DNA from 2 places in the Streptomyces sp. NPDC050164 genome. Region 2 is predicted to be linked to the other one. Evidence: riboswitches for the same ligand, from Rfam matches in the RefSeq annotation. Region 2 holds a riboswitch; the other holds the start of a gene.
What was found. A riboswitch is a leader RNA that binds a small molecule or an ion and turns the genes downstream of it on or off. The one in region 2 is predicted to bind cobalamin.
Positions count from the first base shown of each region.

Region 1 (9,424 bases), on a different contig from region 2:
TCGTCGAGGCCGTCACCGGCGAGCGCCAGGACCAGTTCCTCCAGGCCCGGGTTGTGCCCGATCAGCAGCAGCGTCTCCACCTCGGCGGACACCTCGTGCACGACGGACAGCAGACCGGCGGGGCTCGCGGCGTACAGGCGCCGGTCGTACCGGACGGGCGGGGGCGTGCCCCACTCGGCGGCGGCCAGCTCCCAGGTCCGGCGGGCGCGTACGGCGGTGGAGCACAGCGCGAGGTCCGGCAGGCAGTCGGCCTCGGCCAGGGCCTGTCCGGCCGCGGGGGCGTCGCGGCGGCCGCGCGGGGCGAGCGGGCGCTCGTGGTCGGCGACGTCCAGGGGCCAGGCGGACTTGGCGTGCCGCAGCACGACCAGGCGGCGCAGCGGGCCCGCTCCCTTGCGCTCGATCATGACGGGGCTCCCAGGTCGCGGGTGAGTTCCAGTCCGAGGAACCGGTCGGCGTAGGCGTACGTCTCGAAACGGGCGCCGTCCGGCAGGTCCGGCTCGTGCTCCACCCGCCGCAGCTCGTCCAGCACCCGGGGCACGTCCAGATCGTCCTCCCAGGCATCGCGCAGCCGCCCGCGCACGTCGTCGGGCACGGGCCGCGAGGGCCTTCGGGCCCAACGGGCGACCGCGCCGCGCCAGCGGGCCAGGGTGGCCTGCGCCTCGTCGAGGACGCCCACGTCCAGCCGGACGGGCGCGCCGTGATGCCGGGTGAGCAGGGCGAGACGCAGGACGGTGGGATCGACGCCGCCCAGCGGCGCGGGGTCCACCGACTGGCCGTCCGACGGGTCCGGTTTCGCGGACCTGCCGTCGGCTGGCAGATCTTCCTCCGTCGGCTGGCCGCTCGGCGGGCGTGACTCCGAGGACAAGTCGGCGGGCGAGCCCGGCTCCGCCGGATGGCCGCCTGGCGGGCCCGGCTCCGCCGGCTGGGCGCTCGGCGCGCCTGACTTCGCCGACTCACCGACCGACAGGCTCGAAGCCGCCGACTCACCGGCTGGCAGGCCCGACTCCGCCGGGTGGCCGTTCGGCATGTCCGCGCCCGCCGACTGCCCGCCAGGCCGGCCCCGCTCCGCAGACTCACCGCTCCGCAGTCCCGAGCCCGCCGACTCACCGCGCCGCAGTCCCGAGCCCGCCGACTGGTCGCCAGGCCGACCCGACTCCGCCGGCTCACCAACCGACAGGCCCGACTCCGCCGAAACGTCGTCCGACCTCCCGGCTTCCCGCCGCCCTTCGTCCGACGCGCCCGGCCCCGCCGCCTCCACGGGGGCGACAGCGATCCGCACGCCGTCGGGCGCCGCCCCGCCCTCGGCGGCTACATGGACGACCTGGGCCTCGCCCAGCCCGGCGCTGACGTCGGGGCTGTCCTCGAAGGGGCGGATGCCGAGGGCCGCGGCGTCCGCTCGCAGCTCCGCCTGGCGGCGCCCGCCGGTCAGCAGGGCCCACACCGGTGTGCCGCCGAGCTCCAGCGCTCGCACGAGCAGGTCCGCCACGAGCAGCACCCGCAGATCCGTCGTGTCGGAGCCGGGCGCGTGTACCTCGACACGGGTCAGGCCCCGGCGGGCCGGAGCGGCGTCGACCGGCTCGCCGGTACGGGCGTCGATGATGCGCAGCACTAGGCGAGCGTAGGCCGGGTGGGCGGGCACACGCAGGCATGTGCGGCTTTTTCCGGCCACCGTGGCGGGAACACCCCACCAATGGCGTGCCGGCGGCCGCCCCACCCACGACACACCGGCCGCTCAGACCACCACGGCCCGAATCGCCCTACGCCTCCTCACCCCAGCGTCCCCAGGAACCGCACATGAGGCCGCCGCTCGGGGCCGTCATGGCTGACGGCGGCCCGCACCCCGTACACCTCGGCGATGAGTTCCTCCGTCAGGACATCGCCCGGAGCGCCACCCGCCACGACCCGCCCCGCGCTCAGGACGACGACCTGGTCGCAGTACATCGCCGCGAGGTTGAGGTCGTGCAGGGCGACGACGGTGGTGACCGGCAGGCCGGTGACCAGGGCGAGCAGGTCGAGCTGGTGGTGGATGTCGAGGTGGTTCGTCGGCTCGTCCAGGAGGAGTTCGCGGGGCTCCTGGGCGAGCGCGCGGGCGATCTGCACCCGCTGGCGTTCGCCGCCCGAGAGGGTGTGCCAGGGCTGGTCGGCGCGGTCGGAGAGGCCGGTGCGATCCAGGGCGCCGCGCACCGCACGCTCGTCGTCCGCCGAGCCGGGAGTCCAGGCGCGGCGGTGCGGGACACGGCCCAGCCGTACGATGTCCGCGACCGTCAACCCGACCTGGGTGTCGGCCTGTTGCTCGACCACGGCGAGGCGGCGGGCGACGGTGCGGCGGGGCAGGTCGCCCAGCGGCGTGCCGTCGAGGGTGACAACTCCGGCGGTCGGCGTGAGCAACCCGGCCAGCAGCCGCAGCAGCGTGGACTTGCCGGAGCCGTTGGGGCCGAGGACGCCGACGGTGGAGCCGGTCTCCGGCGCGAGGACGACGTCGTCGAGGATCAGGCGCCCGTCGGCACGGCGGCCGACCCGCTCGGCCCGCAGCCCGGCACCGCTCTTCGCCGCCCCCACCCCGCTCACCGCACCCTCCGCGTCCGGTACAGCACCGCCACGAACGCCGGTACCCCGATCAGCGACGTCACGACTCCCACCGGCACTTCCTGCGGATCCAGGACCGTACGGGCGAGCGTGTCCACCCACACCAGGAACACCGCACCGGCGAGTGCGGTGACCGGCAACAGCCGGACGTGCCCGGGACCGGCCAGGGCCCGCGCGGCGTGCGGCAGGACCAGCCCGACGAAGCCGATCGCCCCGGCCGAGCTGACCAGCGCGGCGGTGAGCAGGGCCGTGACGCACAGCAGCACCAGCCGGGTGCGGGCCACGGACACCCCGAGCGCGGCCGCCGCGTCCTGCCCGAAGGCGAAGGCGTCGAGGGTACGGGCGTACGACAGGCAGACCACCAGCGTCACGGCCAGGACGGACAGGCACAGCCACACGTCGGTCCAGCCCGCGCCGCCGAGCGAGCCGAGGAGCCAGAACAGCACGCCCCGGGTCGTCTCGGCGTCGGCGGCGGTCATCACGACGAAGGAGGTGAGCGCGGAGAAGAGCTGCATGGCGGCGACGCCCGCGAGGACGACCCGGTCGGTGGTGCCGCCGAGGGTGTGGCTCAGCAGCAGCACCAGCGCGAAGGACACCAGGGCGCCGAGGAACGCGCCCGCGGACACCGAGACGGCACCGCCGCCCACGCCCAGGACGACGACCACGACCGCGCCGGTGGAGGCGCCGGAGGACACTCCGAGCACGAACGGGTCGGCGAGCGGGTTGCGCAGCAGCGACTGCATCACCGCCCCGCAGACGGCCAGTCCGGCGCCGCACACGGCCGCGAGCAGGGTGCGCGGCAGCCGCAGCTGCCAGACGATCCCGTCGCGGATCGGCGTCAGATCCGAGCTGCCGAGCCCGAGGTGGGCGGCGACGACGGACCAGACGTCCGCGACCCGGATGTCGGCCGGGCCGACGGTGATCGCCAGGGCAAGGGAGACGGCCAGCAGCAGGAACCCGCCGGCCCCGAGCGCGGGCCCGCGGACGGTCACTTCACGAGCCCGAACTCGCGCAGTCCGGCGGCGACCCGTTCCACGCCCTCGACCGTGCGGATGGTCGGGTTCATGGCCTGCCCGCTGAGCAGTACGTACCGCTTGTGCTTGACCGCGTCCATGTTCCTGGTGACCGGGTTGGACTCCAGGAAGGCGATCTTCTTCGCGGCGGACTCGGCGGTCTGCGACTTGCGGGTCAGGTCGCCGATGACGAGCACGTCGGGGTCGCGGTCGGCGACCGTCTCCCAGTTGGTCTGCGGCCACTCCTCGTGCGTGTCGTCGAAGACGTTCTTCGCGCCGAGGGCCCGGGTGATGATGCCGGGTGCTCCGCAACAGCCCGCCATGTAGGGGGACTCGGAGTTGGCGAACCAGTACAGGAGGGTGACGTCGGAGGCGTCGATGCCGTGCGTGGCCTTCGCCATGCGGCTCTGGAGGGAGGCCACGAGCCTGTCGCCCCGTTCCTTCACCCCGAACACGGTCGCCAGGTCGCGTACCTCGCCGTAGACGGTGTCGATGCCCAGCGCCTTGTCGCGCGCGCCGTCGCCGCCGCCGGAGTTGTCCTTGCCGGCGCAGTCCGACGGGGAGACGTACGTGGGCACGCCGAGCTTCTCGAACTGCTCGCGGGTGGCGACGCCGCCCTTGCCGAGGGTGGAGACGAAGGACGCCGCGACGAAGTCGGGGCCGGTGTCCAGGACCCGTTCGAAGGACGGGTTGTCGTCGGCGATGCGCGGCACCTTCGCGTTGGCCTTCGCCAGCCCCTTCATCACGGGGTCGGTCCAGGTGGCGGTGCCCGCGAGGCGGTCGGCGAGGCCGAGGGAGAGCAGGATCTCGGTGGTGCCCTGGTTGAGGGAGACGGCGTGCCGCGGCGCGGCCTCGACGCGCACCTCGTGGCCGCAGTTGTCGAGTGTGACGGCGGCTTTCACGGTCGTGGCCTTAGAGTCGCCGCAGCCGGTCAGGAGCAGGGAGCCGGCCGCGAGCAGGACGGCGGCACGGGCGGGTGTGGCGAGGGGCACGGGAACCAGTCCTCAGTCGTCGAGGGCTCGATCGCGGAGCCCGGTCGTACGGTGCTCCCCCGCCGCGAACGGCCGCGGGGGCCGCCAGCAGGTCTTCGGACTCGGGTTCGTCCGGTGCGAGGCGCCTTCCCGGACGTCACACACGCCGTCCAGTGGCCGAGGCCCCGCCCGTCCCCCTCACCGCTGCGCGTCAGTTCCGGATTCGCACCGGATTCCCTGACCCACGTACATGGGTTCGACTGGCCTCGGCAAGCTATCACGGAGGGCGCCGGGGAATCACCGCGGACCGTACGTCGTTGTGGGGACAGCAGTTCTTCCGCGACTTTCGAGGAGGCCGCCGGTGTACGGCGACGAGGCAACAGTCCGCAGGATCCTCACCGAGCTCGGCGACACCTGGGCCGTGGTGGGCCTGTCGTCGAACCAGCGGCGCGCGGCGTACGGCGTCGCCGCCGTGCTCCAGCGCTACGGCAAGCGCGTCGTGCCCGTGCACCCCAAGGCGGAGACGGTGCACGGCGAGCAGGGGGACGCCAGTCTGGCGGACATCCCCTTCGACGTGGACGTCGTGGACGTGTTCGTGAACAGCGATCTGGCCGGAGCCGTCGCGGACGAGGCGGTCGCCAAGGGCGCGAAGGCGGTGTGGTTCCAGCTCGACGTCATCGACGAGGCGGCGTACGACCGGACCCGCGCCGCGGGGCTGGAGATGGTGATGGACCGCTGCCCGGCGATCGAGATCCCACGACTTCCTCATCACCGCGTACAGAATTCCTGAAGCCCTTCCCAGGAAATGCCCGCGCCGGGTCAAGGCTGCACAACTCGTCTTCTACCGCTGGATAATCGATTTCTAATCTGAGGCCTCTTGCTCGCCGAACTCCTTGAGTTCATTTATGAGAGGCCCGTGAATTCATGGTAAGAGACGGCCTCCGCCGGGATGTCGGACTGATCGGGCTCATGTGGGCGTCGGTCGGCTCCATCATCGGTTCCGGCTGGTTGTACGGTGCCGAGAAGGCGGTCGTGGCGGCCGGTCCCGCGGCGATCCTGTCGTGGCTGATCGGCGCGGTCGCGATCGTGCTCCTGGCACTGGTGCACGCGGAACTGGGCGGCATGTTCCCGGTCGCGGGCGGCACAGCACGCTATCCGCACTACGCGTTCGGCGGTCTGGCCGGCATGTCCTTCGGCTGGTTCTCCTGGCTCCAGGCGGCGACCGTGGCACCGATCGAGGTCGAGGCCATGATCGGCTACGCCGGGCACTATCACTGGGCGCAGGGCTTCCAGCACGCCAAGGACCAGACGCTGACGACGAGCGGGTTCGTCGTCGCCGTGGTCCTCATGGCCGTGTTCGTCGTCATCAACTTCCTCGGCGTGCGGATCCTGGCGCACACCAACAGCGCCGCCACCTGGTGGAAGGTGGCCGTGCCGCTGGCCGCGATCTTCATCATCGCGGCCGGCAACTTCCACCCGGGCAACTTCACGGAGCACGGCTTCGCCCCGTTCGGCGCCCACGGCGTGCTGAGCGCCGTCAGTTCCAGCGGCATCATCTTCGCCCTGCTGGGCTTCGAGCAGGCGATCCAGCTGGCCGGCGAGAGCCGCGACCCGGCTCGTGACCTGCCGCGCGCGACGCTCGGCTCGGTCGCCATCGGAGCCGCGATCTACGTCCTGCTCCAGATCGTCTTCATCGCCGCCCTGCCGCTGACCGCCTTCGCGCACGGCTGGACCAAGCTCGACTACCCCGGCCTCAGCGGCCCCTGGGCGGGACTGGCCACCCTGCTGGGGCTCGGCTGGCTAAGCGTGGTGCTGTATCTGGACGCGGTCGTCTCCCCCGGCGGTACCGGCCTGATCTACACCACCGCCACCTCCCGCGTCTCCTACGGCCTGGCCCGCAACGGCTACGCGCCGAAGATCTTCACCCGCACCGACGCGCGAGGCGTGCCGTGGTTCGGGCTGATCATCTCGTTCGTGACCGGCGTGATCTGCTTCCTGCCGTTCCCGAGCTGGCAGCAGCTGGTCGGCTTCATCACCTCGGCGAGCGTGCTGATGTACGCGGGCGCCCCGCTGGCGTACGGCGTCTTCGCCGACCGGCTGCCGCACCGCGAACGCCCCTACCGACTGCCCGGCGGGAACGTCGTCTCCCCGCTGTCGTTCGTGGTGGCCAACCTCATCATCTACTGGGCCACTTGGGACACGCTGTGGCGCCTCGGTGTGGCCATCGTCCTCGGTTACGTCCTGCTCGGCGGATACGCCTGGTACGCCACCAGCAAGGGCCTGCCCGACGCACCCCGGCTCGACTGGAAGGCCGCTCGGTGGCTGCCCGTCTACCTGCTGGGCATGGGCGTCATCTCCTGGCAGGGCGGCTTCGGCGGCCAGGGACACATCGGACTGTGGTGGGACATCGTCGTCATCTCGGTGTTCTCCCTGGCGATCTACTACTGGGCCCGGGCGTCGGCGTCCCGGCCGGAGGAGATCGAGCGGAGCATCGGGGAGGTGGCCGTCACCGAGGTGGCCGTCCACTGACACCGCCCACCCGCGGCCGGCGCCTCCATAATGAGCGCATGCCCCACGCCTCCCGGGCTCCCGGCTCCGGCGCCCCGCAACGCTTCCCGGTCGTTGTCGTGGGCGCCGGCCCCGCGGGGCTGACCGTCGGCAACATCCTGCGGGCGGCGTCCGTGGACTGCCTGGTGCTGGAGACCGAGACCCGCGAGTTCATCGAACAGCGGCCCCGGGCCGGAGTCATCGAGGAATGGGCCGTGCGGGGCCTGGAGAAGCGGGGCCTCGCCCGGAACCTGCTGGACCGCGCGGAGCTGCACACCGCGTGCGAGTTCCGCTTCGACGGCGAGCGGTACCGGTTCCCCTACGGCGAGCTGACTGGCAGTCATCACTTCGTCTATCCGCAGCCGTTGCTGGTGACGGACCTGGTGCGCGAGTACGCCGACATCCGCGGCGGACGGATCCGTTTCGGGGTCCGGGACGTGCGGGTGCACGACATCGACACCGACCGGCCGTCGGTGTCGTACACCTGCCCGGAGACGGGTGAACACCGGGTGGTGCACTGCGACTTCGTGGCCGGCTGCGACGGGGCGCGCGGGGTGACGCGGGCATCCCTGCCGCCGGAGCGGGTCCGGGTCGCGCGGCACGACTACGGCATCGGCTGGCTGGCCGTGCTCGCCGAGGCGCCGCCGTCCGCCGACTGCGTGCTGTTCGGCTGCCACGCCAAGGGGTTCGCCGGACAGATGCCCCGCAGCCCGGAGGTGACCCGCTACTACCTCCAGTGCCCGCCGGGCGACGACCCGGAGAACTGGCCGCACGAGCGCGTCTGGGCGGAGCTCCAGGAGCGGCTCGGGGCGGCCGGTGTGCCGCCGCTGGCCGAGGGGCGGCTGATCGAGAAGCGCGTGCTGGACATGCACGACTACGTGGTCGAGCCGATGGTGTCCGGCCGGCTCTTCCTCGCCGGAGACGCGGCCCATCTGGTCGCCCCCATCGCCGCGAAGGGCATGAACCTCGCCCTGCACGACGCCTTCCTGCTCGGCGACGCCCTGGTGGCCCGCCTGACCGGTGGGGGCGAAAGCGGCCTCGGCGGCTATGCGCAGGCGTGCCTGCGGCGGGTGTGGGACTACCAGGAGTTCTCGCAGTGGCTGTCCGAGGTGTACCACGGCACGGCGGCGGGCGACCCGTTCCGCGCGGGCATCACGCTGGCCCGGCTGCGCCGCCTGTTCACGTCACCCGCGGCGGCCGCCGCCTTCGCCGAGCAGTACCTCGGGACGGCCGCGCGGTACTGATTCAGTCGTGGACGGGCCGGTCGGTGAGCCGGTGGTCGGCCACGTTCAGCGCCTCGTCCACGAGCCGGCGCAGATGGCCGTCGCGGAGCGAGTAGATCACCCGGCGGCCCTCCTTGCGCGTGATCACCAGGCCCGCCAGACGCAGTCGCGCCAGGTGCTGACTGACGGCGGGCCGGGCCGCCCCGCACCTCTGAGTGAGGGTCGTGACGTCGGCCTCTGTCTCGGCCAGCGCGTGCAGCAGGGCGAGGCGGGTGCGGTCGCCGAGCAGGGCGAGGAGTTCGGCGGCGAGCGCGAACTGTTCCTCGCCCGGGCTGCGCGGATGCGCATCGTGCGCAGATGACAGGTGCATGCGTGCGCTCATACGCACATAATGGCCCCATGGGCGTGGGCACGTCCACTCGCACGCACCGGAAGGGGACGCACGTGAGCGACCGGCACCAGCACTCCCACTCTCACGACCGGGGACACCGGCATGGCCTCCGGCACCGCCTCTCCCACCTCCTCACGCCGCACTCCCATGAGACGGCCGACAAGGTCGACCCCGCACTGGAGTCCTCGGCCCGCGGGATGCGGGCGCTGTGGGTCTCGCTCGCGGTGCTCGGCGTGACGGCGCTGGCTCAGGCGGTCGTGGTGGCCGTCTCCGGCTCGGTGGCGCTGCTCGGGGACACCGTGCACAACGCCGCGGACGCGCTCACCGCCGTACCGCTCGGCATCGCCTTCGTACTGGGCCGGCGCGCGGCCACCCGGCGCTTCACCTACGGCTACGGGCGGGCCGAGGACCTGGCGGGCCTGGTGATCGTGCTGACGATCGCCGCGTCGGCGGCCTTCGCCGGCTGGACGGCGATCGACCGCCTCCTCGACCCGCGCCCGGTCCAGCACGTCCCGGCGGTCGCCGTTGCCGCCCTCGTCGGGTTCGCGGGCAACGAGTGGGTGGCCCGCTACCGCATCCGCGTCGGCCGTGCGATCGGCTCGGCCGCGCTGGTCGCCGACGGACTGCACGCCCGCACCGACGGTTTCACCTCGCTGGCCGTGCTGCTGGGCGCCGGCGGATCGGCCCTGGGCT
Region 1 covers NZ_JBITJK010000024.1:112,868-122,291, reverse strand. Annotated here, with positions in the region: gene ACIBNA_RS28135 (SixA phosphatase family protein) at 1-404, opposite strand, end outside; partial or broken gene ACIBNA_RS28130 (hypothetical protein) at 1,241-1,609, opposite strand; gene ACIBNA_RS28125 (ABC transporter ATP-binding protein) at 1,768-2,568, opposite strand; gene ACIBNA_RS28120 (FecCD family ABC transporter permease) at 2,565-3,578, opposite strand; gene ACIBNA_RS28115 (ABC transporter substrate-binding protein) at 3,575-4,591, opposite strand; cobalamin riboswitch at 4,660-4,850, opposite strand; gene ACIBNA_RS28110 (CoA-binding protein) at 4,932-5,360, shown strand; gene ACIBNA_RS28105 (APC family permease) at 5,495-7,099, shown strand; gene ACIBNA_RS28100 (4-hydroxybenzoate 3-monooxygenase) at 7,138-8,361, shown strand; gene ACIBNA_RS28095 (ArsR/SmtB family transcription factor) at 8,363-8,722, opposite strand; gene ACIBNA_RS28090 (cation diffusion facilitator family transporter) at 8,785-9,424, shown strand, end outside.
Region 1: another riboswitch for cobalamin. It lies ahead of ACIBNA_RS28115 (ABC transporter substrate-binding protein); the one in region 2 lies ahead of ACIBNA_RS07135 (energy-coupling factor ABC transporter permease).

Region 2 (9,424 bases):
TGCCGTCCCTGTTCTTCGGCAACGACCCGGCGAACTTCTACGCGGCGAACGGCTGGGGCACCACCGCTTCGATGGGCGCGATCCTCAGCTACTGGCTCCTCGCCCTGGGCATCTCCACGTACCGCAGCGCCACCCGCCGTACGTCGTCGGCCGGTTCACCGGCCCTGCGGCACTGACACCACGGCCGGCCAAGTCCTCCACATCACCGCGATCCCGTCAGGTCCAGGAGCCTCAGACGCTCCTGGACCCGGTGTGCGAGGGCTGGTTGCCCGCTCAGCCCAGGCAGAGCGGGAACTCCGAGGCCAGCTCACCGAGTTCGGCCTGCTCCGCGTCGTTCGGCGCCCGCCGCCCCGTGCCCACCAGCAGCGCGTCCTGGTCGGAGAACGACGGGGGGAACGCGCTCCCGGCGATCCGCTCCAGCATCTCGCGGGACCGGGCGAGCCCCTCCGCGGGCGGCGGCGCGGCATCCGGGAGGTGGGCGATCAGGTCGAGATGGTGCAGTGTCCACTCCATGACGTACGCGGAGAGGTAGTCGCCCACGGTGAGAACCTCGTCGCGGGTGCCGACCCTGAGGGACGGGTCGGCGAGCTCCGCGGCACGGCCGGCGGCGGAGCCGACATCGTCCAGGCGGAACTTGAGCAGGTGCGCATCCTCGTACGCGGCGGCCAGCCGGACGGTCAGCGCGTCGAGCGGGTCGTCCCCGGTCGGCGGCGTGTCGGAGATGTCCCAGTAGGTCAGCGCGTCCCGGGTCGGTTCCCCGTCGGCGGGGGTGGCGAGGGTGATCAGGACGTCCTGCGCGTCGACGACCAGATGGCACACCAGGTCCCGCACCAGCCAGCCGGTACAGCCGGACGGCCGGGTGAAGTCCTCGTCGGACAGGTCGGCGACCGCGGCACGCAACGCCGTCCAGGAGCGTGCGAAGAGATCCACATCGGCAACGTAGTGCCGTGCCGCGAGGGCGGACAAGCGTTTCACGGACGGCCGGCTCACCCGTACGGCCGATGCGAAGTGAGCGCGACTGTTGACGTGGACAGCGTCGGCGCGCCACGTTGAGTAACCTGGTAACTGCGGTGCATCACCGAATCCTGCGATCCAAAGGTGGTGGGCATGGCCATCATGGGGAGGCCCAGGACATCGGCCGTGACCGGCGAGGCCGTGGAGCGCCTCGTCTCGCCGGTCGACTCACACACCGAGTGGGATCCGCTGGAGGAGATCATCGTCGGGCGTCTCGAGGGCGCGACGATCCCTTCGGACCACCCGGTGGTGAGCTGCAACGTGCCGCCCTGGGCCGGACGGTTGCAGGGCCTCGCCGCCGGCTTGCGGTATCCGCGCATGCTCGTCGAGCAGGCCCAGCAGGAGATCGACGGGTTCGTCGCCCTGCTGGAGTCCCTCGGGGTCACGGTCAGGCGGCCGGACGCGGTCGACCACCGGCGCCGCTTCGGCACCCCGGACTGGTCCTCGCGGGGTTTCTGCAACACCTGTCCGCGGGACAGCATGCTCGTGATCGGCGACGAGATCATCGAAACCCCGATGGCCTGGCCGTGCCGGTACTTCGAGACCCACTCCTACCGCCCGCTCCTCAAGGACTACTTCCGGCGCGGCGCGCGCTGGACGTCGGCACCCAAGCCGCAGCTCACGGACGACCTGTTCGATCCGGACTTCAGGGTCCCGAAGGGCGGTGAGCCGATGCGGTACATCCTCACCGAGTTCGAGCCCGTCTTCGACGCGGCGGACTTCGTCCGGGCCGGACGGGACCTGTTCGTCACGCGCAGCAACGTCACCAACCGGATGGGCATCGAGTGGCTGCGCCGCCATCTCGGGCCGGAGTACCGCATCCACGAGATCGAGAGCCGCTGCCACACACCCATGCACATCGACACGACGTTCGTGCTGCTCGCGCCCGGAAAGGTGCTGGTCAACCCCGAGTACATCGACGTCGACCGGCTGCCCGGCATCCTGAACTCCTGGGACGTCCTGGTCGCCCCCGAGCCCGACCCGATCGACGAGGCGCTGCTCAAGGTCACGTCGATGTGCGGCAAGTGGCTCAGCATGAACGTCCTCATGGTCGACGAACGGCGGGTGATCGCGGAGCGGCACCACACGGGCATGCTGCGTGCCCTGGAGAAGTGGGGCTTCGAGCCCATCCCGTGCGACCTGCTGCACTACGCGCCGTTCGGCGGCTCGTTCCACTGCGCGACGCTCGACGTCCGGCGCCGCGGCTCGCTCCAGTCCTACTTCGACTGACCGACGTCACCCCGCCGGCTCCCGCTGCGGGCGGTGCCGGCAGGTGTGCGGGCTATCGGAGCGCCGCCGCCACCAGTGTGCGGATCTCCCGCTCCGACACGGAGCCGCCTCCCACCAGGCGGTCGAAGACCAATCCGTCCACACAGGTCAGCAGCGTGACGGTGCGGTCCTCGGCGTCCGCGACGCCCTGCGCGGCCAGGAAGTCGCGTACGGCTTGCCGTGCTGCGTTCCGGCGCGGCACGAGGATCTCCCGCAGCTCGGGGTGGTGCACGCTCTCGATGGCGCACGCGTAGCGCGCGAGGGAGCGTCGCCGTCCGTCCCCCGTGAGCCGCTCCTCGACCAAGGCGGCGATCCCGGCCACCAGTTCCTCGGCATTCCGCGGCACCGGCGTCCGATCCCCGATCTCCTGGAGTTCTGCCTGGTCGAGGGCGACCAGGCGCCGGACCAGTGCGGTGAGCAGGGCCTGGCGGGTGCGGAAGTAGGCGGACGTGGTTCCGGCCGGCAGGTTCGCGGCCCGGTCCACCGCGCGATGGGTCAGTCCCCGGATGCCGGTCTCGGCGAGCACGCCGATGGCCGCGTCGGCGAGGACGGTACGTCGGTCTGTGGCCATCTCCCTTTTCTACACCTGTAGAGGGGCTAGGTACTCTCCTTCTACATCTGTAGAAGGACAGCGGCGGGACGGACGAGGGAGGGCCGGCATGGGTGGCAGCGCGGTGGTGGTGGGCGGAGGCATCGGCGGGCTGGCCGCCGCGATCGGTCTGCGCCTGATCGGCTGGGAGGTCACGGTGGTCGAACGCGCCCCCGTCCCGGCCGACGCGGGTGCGGGCATCTCCCTGCACGCCAACGGCATCCGTGCCCTGGACGTCCTCGGCGTCGGCGAGGCGGTGCGCGCGGCTGCGCGTCCCCAGTACACCGGGGGCACCCGTGTCCCCGGTGGCGGCCGGCTGGCCCGGATGGACGGGACCGCTCTCGAGCGCGAGCTGGGCACGCCGATCGTCGGTGTCCCGCGGGCCGTCCTGCACCACCTGCTGCGCGCGGCGCTGCCGTCCGAATGCCTGCTGGTCGGGACCGAGGCGACGTCCGTCGACCACACCGACGCCGGCCGGGTGCGGATACCGCTCGGGGACACCGTCCTGGAGGCGGATCTGGTCGTGGCCGCAGACGGAGTGGGCAGCCGGCTGCGCGGCCTGCTGTTCCCTCGGCACCCCGGCCCGGCCTACAGCGGATCGACCGTGTTGCGCGCCATCACCGAGCACCCGGTCGAGCTGGACACCGACTTCGAGCTGACCTGGGGCAGGGGCGCCGAGTTCGGACACATCGCGTTCGCCGACGGCCGGGCCGAGTGGCACGCGGTGCTCAACTCGCCGCCCGGCGTGCGGCATACGGACGCGCTCGCCGAGCTGCGCCGACGGTTCGGCACCTGGCACGATCCGATCCCCGCGCTGCTGGACGCGACCCGGCCCGACGCCGTCCTGCACCACGACATCCACGAACTGGCGACGCCCCTGCCCGCCTTCACCGCGGGCCGGATCGCGCTGCTCGGTGACGCGGCCCACGCCATGACCCCGAACCTCGGCCAGGGCGCATGCCAGGCGCTGGAGGACGCGGCCGTGCTGACCGCCGCACTCGCCACCGAGCCCACCGTCGCCTCGGCGCTGGCCCGTTACGACGCCGAGCGCCGCCCGCGCAGCCAGTCCGTCGCACGCGCCGCCCGAAAGGCCGGCCGGATGGGTCAGCAACTGACGCACCCCCTGGCCGTCGCCGTGCGGAACACCGCTCTCCGGCTGGCCCCCTCCCGCGTGACCGTCCGCACCATCCTGCGGCATGCCGACTGGACACCGCCGGGCCTGGGCTGACGGCACCGCACCCGCGCCACGGCCGAGGCGGCCCCCTGGACGAGCCCGCAACCGAATGGCGACGAAGAGGGGCGACCCTCAGCCTCCGGCCGCCCCCAGCCGTCCGGCCACGAGGGCGGCGAGTTCGGCAGGCGTACGCGGCCCCGGCTCCTCGCCCGTCAACAACCCCTGCGCGCGAAGGAGTTCCGCCGCGGCAGCACCCCAGGGCAGTCGCAGGCCCGCCTCCCGGAGGAGATCGGTGCGTGCCAGTGCCTCGGGGGCGGGCCCGGTGCGGACTCCGGACGGGGTGAGGAGGGCCGCGTCGTCCGCCCAGCGCAGGGCGAGGTCGACGTCATGGGTGGCCATCACCACCGTGGTGCCGGCCTCGCGCAGTCCGTCGAGCGTGGTGAGGAGCCGTTCCTGGCCGTCGGGGTCGAGCCCGGCCGTCGGCTCGTCGAGCACGAGGACACGGGGCCGCATGGCGACCGCGCCCGCGATGGCGGTGCGTTTGCGCTGCCCGTAGGAGAGCAGATGGGTGGGCCGGTCGGCCAGGGCGGTGATATCCAGGGCGGCGAGGGCCTCCGCCACCCGCGCCCGCACCTGCGTGTCGTCCAGACCGAGGTTCAGCGGCCCGAACGACACGTCCTGCTCGACGGACGCCGCGAAGAGCTGGTCGTCCGGGTCCTGCACCACCAGCTGGACGGTCGTCCGCAGCCGGGTCAGGCCCTTGCGGTCGTACGTCACCGCCTGCCCGTCGACCGTCAACCGGCCCGCGTCCGGCTTCAGTCCGCCGCTGAGCAGCCGCATCAGCGTGGTCTTGCCGCTGCCGTTGCGGCCGAGCAGCGCGAGCGCGCGACCCTCGCGGATCTCGAAGTCGAGGCCGCTGAGCACGGCCGGGCCGTCCTCGTAGGCGAAGGACGCGCCCCGCAGGGCGACGAGGGCGGGCTCGCTCATGTCAGCGGCCTTTCCAGTACGAAGGTGAGGACGGCCAGTGCCGCGAGGAGCACGCAACTGGCGGCCGTGAAGCGGACGGAGACGCGGGCCTCGGGCACCAGGACGCGCAGGGTGCCGTCGTAGCCGCGCCCGGCGAGACCGGCCTGGAGGCGGACCGCCCGGTCGAAGGCCCGGACGAACGCGGTGGCCGCGAGACCGCCCAGCGAACGCCAGGCGGCGGCCCGCGTGGTGTGCCCGAGCCGGGCGGCCTGCGCGTCACGGACCCGGCGCACGGAGTCCAGCAGCAGGAAGCTCATGCGGTACGTCACGAGCGCGACGTCGACGACCGCCGCGGGCACCCCGGCCCGGACCAGACGCGGCAGCAGGTCGGACATGGGCGTGGTGAACGCGAACAGCAGCACTCCCAGGGAGGCCGCCGAGGTGCGCAGCAGCAACTCCCCGGCCCGGACCGGCCCGTCGCCGGCCAGGGACACGAAACCCTCCGGCCCGCCGACCTGCACGAGCAGCGTCAACGCGCCCGTCACGCAGAAGCCCAGCGGCACCCGGTAGGCCCGCCACAGCCGGCGCCAGGGCACGCCCGCCGGACCCAGCAGCACCGCCAGGGCGGCCAGCAGCACCAGGGCCGCGCCCGGCCAGGGCGGCAGCGAGATCGCCAGCAGGGTCAGCCCCAGCCCGAGCACGGCCTTGTCCACGGGATGGCGGCGGCGCCAGCGGCTGCTGTGCGCCGCCGCGTCGATCGGCAGCACGCGGCTCAAGCCCTTTCGGCCGTGGACTCCTCGGCGGCGCCGGCCGCCGGGCTCTCGGAGTCCCGCTCCCGCGCCCGCCGCTCACCCTGCCGCCGGCCCCGGTGCAGGCCGAAGTAGTAGGCGAGGACACCGGCGCCGAGGGCCGCCTGGAGGGAGAACAGCGCCGACTCGATCTCACCGGAGGGCGGTTCGTACAGGGGCGAGAACCAGGGCTCGTAGTCCGGCTCGATCTCGGTGATCGCCGTCTCCGCCTCGCCGTCGGCGCCCGTGAACGGCTCCTCCTTGTGGTCGCCGAGGCCGAGCGCGAGCGGCAGCACGGCGAGCGCGGCCACGACGAGCAGCAGCAGGACGTTGATCTTCGTGTTCCTGCTCATCGGGCCACCGCCTCGGTCTCGCTCGGGGACTGCTTCTTGGCGACGAGCACACCCAGCCGGGTCAGTTCGCCCTTGCTGGACTGCACCAGCAGCCGCATCACGAGCACCGTCAGCAGTCCCTCGCTCACCGCGAGCGGGATCTGGGTGACGGCGAAGATGGAGCCGAACTTGGCGAGCGCGCCCAGGAACCCGCTGCCCGGGTCGGGGAACGCGAGCGCCAGCTGCACGCTGGTGACGCAGTAGGTGGACAGGTCGGCGACGAACGCGGCGAAGAACACGGCGACCATCAGCGGCACGTCGTACCGCCGCAGCAGCCGGTACACCGCGTATCCAGCCCAGGGCCCGACGATCGCCATGGAGAAGACGTTGGCGCCGAGCGTGGTCAGACCGCCGTGCGCGAGCAGCAGTGCCTGGAAGAGCAGGGTGATGGTGCCCAGCACCGCCATGACGGGCGGCCGGAACAGGATGGCTCCCAGGCCCGTACCGGTGGGGTGGGAGCAACTGCCGGTGACGGACGGCAGTTTCAGGGCGGACAGGACGAACGTGAAGGCGCCGGAGGCGCCGAGGAGCAGGGTGCTCTCGGGGTGCTCGCGCACCTCACGGGTGAGCGACCGGACCCCGTGGACGACGAACGGCGCAGACGCGACACCCCAGGCGACCGCGTGCGCCGGAGGCAGGAAACCCTCGGCAATGTGCATGGCTCAGCAGACCCTCTCCAGCACCTCGTGGATGGTTGACGCGCCTTGGCCGGTCTCCTGGCTCACGGGTCCCACCGCCCGTACTCCGCCTTCCCGGGTTCGTGAGAACCCAGTGGCTGCCCGCTAGGGCCGGAGCCGGACTTCCCGATCACAGTGGCGAGGGCCGCACCGGCATCACACCGGATTTCCCGTTCACCAAGGCGTGGTGACAGTAATGCCGGGATAAGGGCCATGACAAGCCAGCCGAGGGGGCGCGCAAGGGGGCGCGTGAAGGGGCGACCGCTCGCACACCGGCGCGGGAAGGCTCAGTCGTCACCCTCGTCGTCATCGTCCTCCCCGTTCTCCCAGGACCGCGGAGACTGCTCCTGCTTGGGCTTGTCCGCCTTCTCCGGCGGGCTGCTGCTCGCCTCCGGTGTCGGGCTCGCGGGGCCGGGCGTCGGATCGGCGGGGGCCGGGGTATCGGGTGCCGTGGGGGAGGGGGTGACATCGGCCACTGTGCCGGCGGCCGGAGTCGTGGCGGTCGCCGGGGCGGAGGAGAGGGGGTCGGCGGAGTCGGCGGACGAGGTGGCCCCCGGGCTGCTCGCGGACGGGGACGCGTCGGGTTCCGTGCCCTCCGTCGCGGTGTTGTCGGGCGAGAACCACTGCATGCCGGCGAGCATCGCGGCGAGGAAGAGCGCCGTCGCGGCCACCGTCGCCGCCGTCCTGCGGTGGTTGCCGAGGCCGCCCCGGGGTGCGGAGCGACGTGAACGCCCGCCCCGGGCGGTGCGGGACCCCGTGGGCAGCGCGTATGTGGCCGTGCTGCCGGTGTCGGCCGCGTACGGCCCCGGCCTGGTGGACGGCACCGGGGACGCCGCCTCCGGCAGCGGCTCGGGCAGCCCCCGCCAGGCGCCGCCGGCGAACCACTCGGCGGCCTGCTGAGCAGTGGGCCGGTCCTCGGGCTGCTTGGCGAGCAGGGCGAGGAGGTAGCTCTCGAAGGCCGGCGGCAGACCGGTGACGCCGAGCTCGCGGGGCGGTACGGGGGCGTTGTCGAGATGCTGGTGCAGGAGCGCGACGGCGGTGTCGGCCTGGAACGGCGGGTGGCCGCTGAGGAGCTGGTAGAGCACGCACCCCAGGGAGTACATGTCGGAGGCCGGACCCGCGGGCCGGCCCAGGGCCCGTTCGGGCGCGAGGTAGAGGCCGGTGCCGACGATCTGCCCGGTGGCGGTCAGCGCGGCGCCCGGGTCGTCGAGGAAGCGCGCGATGCCGAAGTCGCCGATCTTCAGGGTGCCGCCCGCGTCCAGCAGGAGGTTGGCGGGTTTGACGTCCCGGTGCACGATGCCCTGCTGGTGCGCGGCAGCGAGTCCGGCGGCGGCCTGGGCGGCGAGCGCCGCCACCCGGTCGGCCGGGAGCGCGCCGGAGACGGACAGCACCCGGGCGAGGCTGTCGCCCTCGACCAGCTCCATCACCAGGTAGAGCCGGTTGTCGTACTCGCCGAAGTCCAGGACCCCGACCACGTTGGGATGGTTCAGACGCCCGGCCGTCTGGGCCTCCAGGCGGAACCGGGAGGCCGCCGTCGCGTCCGTGTCCTGAGGCAGCAGCAGCTTGACGGCCACCGCTCTGGCGAGCGTCTCGTCGTACGCACGCCAGACCTCTCCCATTCCGCCGCGCCCGATCTCAACGTCCAGCCGGTAGCGGCCCGCTAGCAGCACTCGTCCTCGTCCTATGCTCGTGGGAAGGTCCTCGCCGCAGGCCGTAACTCCCCGCGTCGGAGCGGGGGTTGGTGGGGGGGGGTGCCGCAGCCGACCCAGGATACTGGCGCCGGGTGACCGCCGTTCCCCGTTGCGGTGTCGTGGGAGGGGACGGTTCCGGAAAACGGGAGTGGAGGAGTCGCCCGCCGGGGTGACGGTGCGGCGCGCGTGGTTGCCGGTCAGGCCGCCGCGCCCGCCCCTCGTGCCCGCTCCTCCCGGCGTGGCAGCAGTGCCACCGCCAGGGCGGGTACGGCCGCGAGGACCAGCCAGGGCACGGCGGCCGGGAGGCCCGTGTCGAGCAGGGAGCCGGTGGCCGCGCTGCCGGCGAGGACGATCAGGCCCGAGACGGACGACAGCGCGCCCATGTAGAGGCCGATCCGGCCCTCCTCGGCGAGATCGGGCACCCAGGCGCGGGCGGCGGGCACGACCAGCATCTGCCCCACGGTGAGCAGCACGACGAAGCCCGCGGCCGGCAGCAGCCCGGCGGTACCCGTCCAGCCCGCGGGGCGCGCCGCGGCCACCACCGCGAATCCGGACGCGATCAGCAGCAGCCCGGCGGTCATGGAGCGGCGCAGGTCGAGCCGGTCGCCCGCCCAGCGGGTCACCGGCAGCTGGGCGAACACCACCAGCACTGAGGACAGGGCGAACAGCCAGGACAGCGGCGCCTGGGAGCCCGCCGCGCGCTGCACCTCGTCCGGCAGGGCCAGATACAGCTGGTTGTAGGCCAGCAGATACGTGCCGTACGCGCAGCACAGGGCCAGGAAGCGGCGGTTGCGCAGCAGCAGGCGCGCCCCGCCCCGCTCCCGGACGCGGACCCTGCCGGGGATGTGCTGCGGCATCAGCCAC
Region 2 covers NZ_JBITJK010000003.1:375,506-384,929, reverse strand. Annotated here, with positions in the region: gene ACIBNA_RS07175 (hypothetical protein) at 1-176, shown strand, start outside; gene ACIBNA_RS07170 (maleylpyruvate isomerase N-terminal domain-containing protein) at 274-930, opposite strand; gene ACIBNA_RS07165 (amidinotransferase) at 1,117-2,244, shown strand; gene ACIBNA_RS07160 (TetR/AcrR family transcriptional regulator) at 2,297-2,854, opposite strand; gene ACIBNA_RS07155 (FAD-dependent monooxygenase) at 2,943-4,100, shown strand; gene ACIBNA_RS07150 (energy-coupling factor ABC transporter ATP-binding protein) at 4,179-5,033, opposite strand; gene cbiQ (cobalt ECF transporter T component CbiQ) at 5,030-5,779, opposite strand; gene ACIBNA_RS07140 (energy-coupling factor ABC transporter substrate-binding protein) at 5,785-6,153, opposite strand; gene ACIBNA_RS07135 (energy-coupling factor ABC transporter permease) at 6,150-6,851, opposite strand; cobalamin riboswitch at 6,881-7,066, opposite strand; gene ACIBNA_RS07130 (protein kinase) at 7,157-8,539, opposite strand; gene ACIBNA_RS07125 (MFS transporter) at 8,758-9,424, opposite strand, start outside.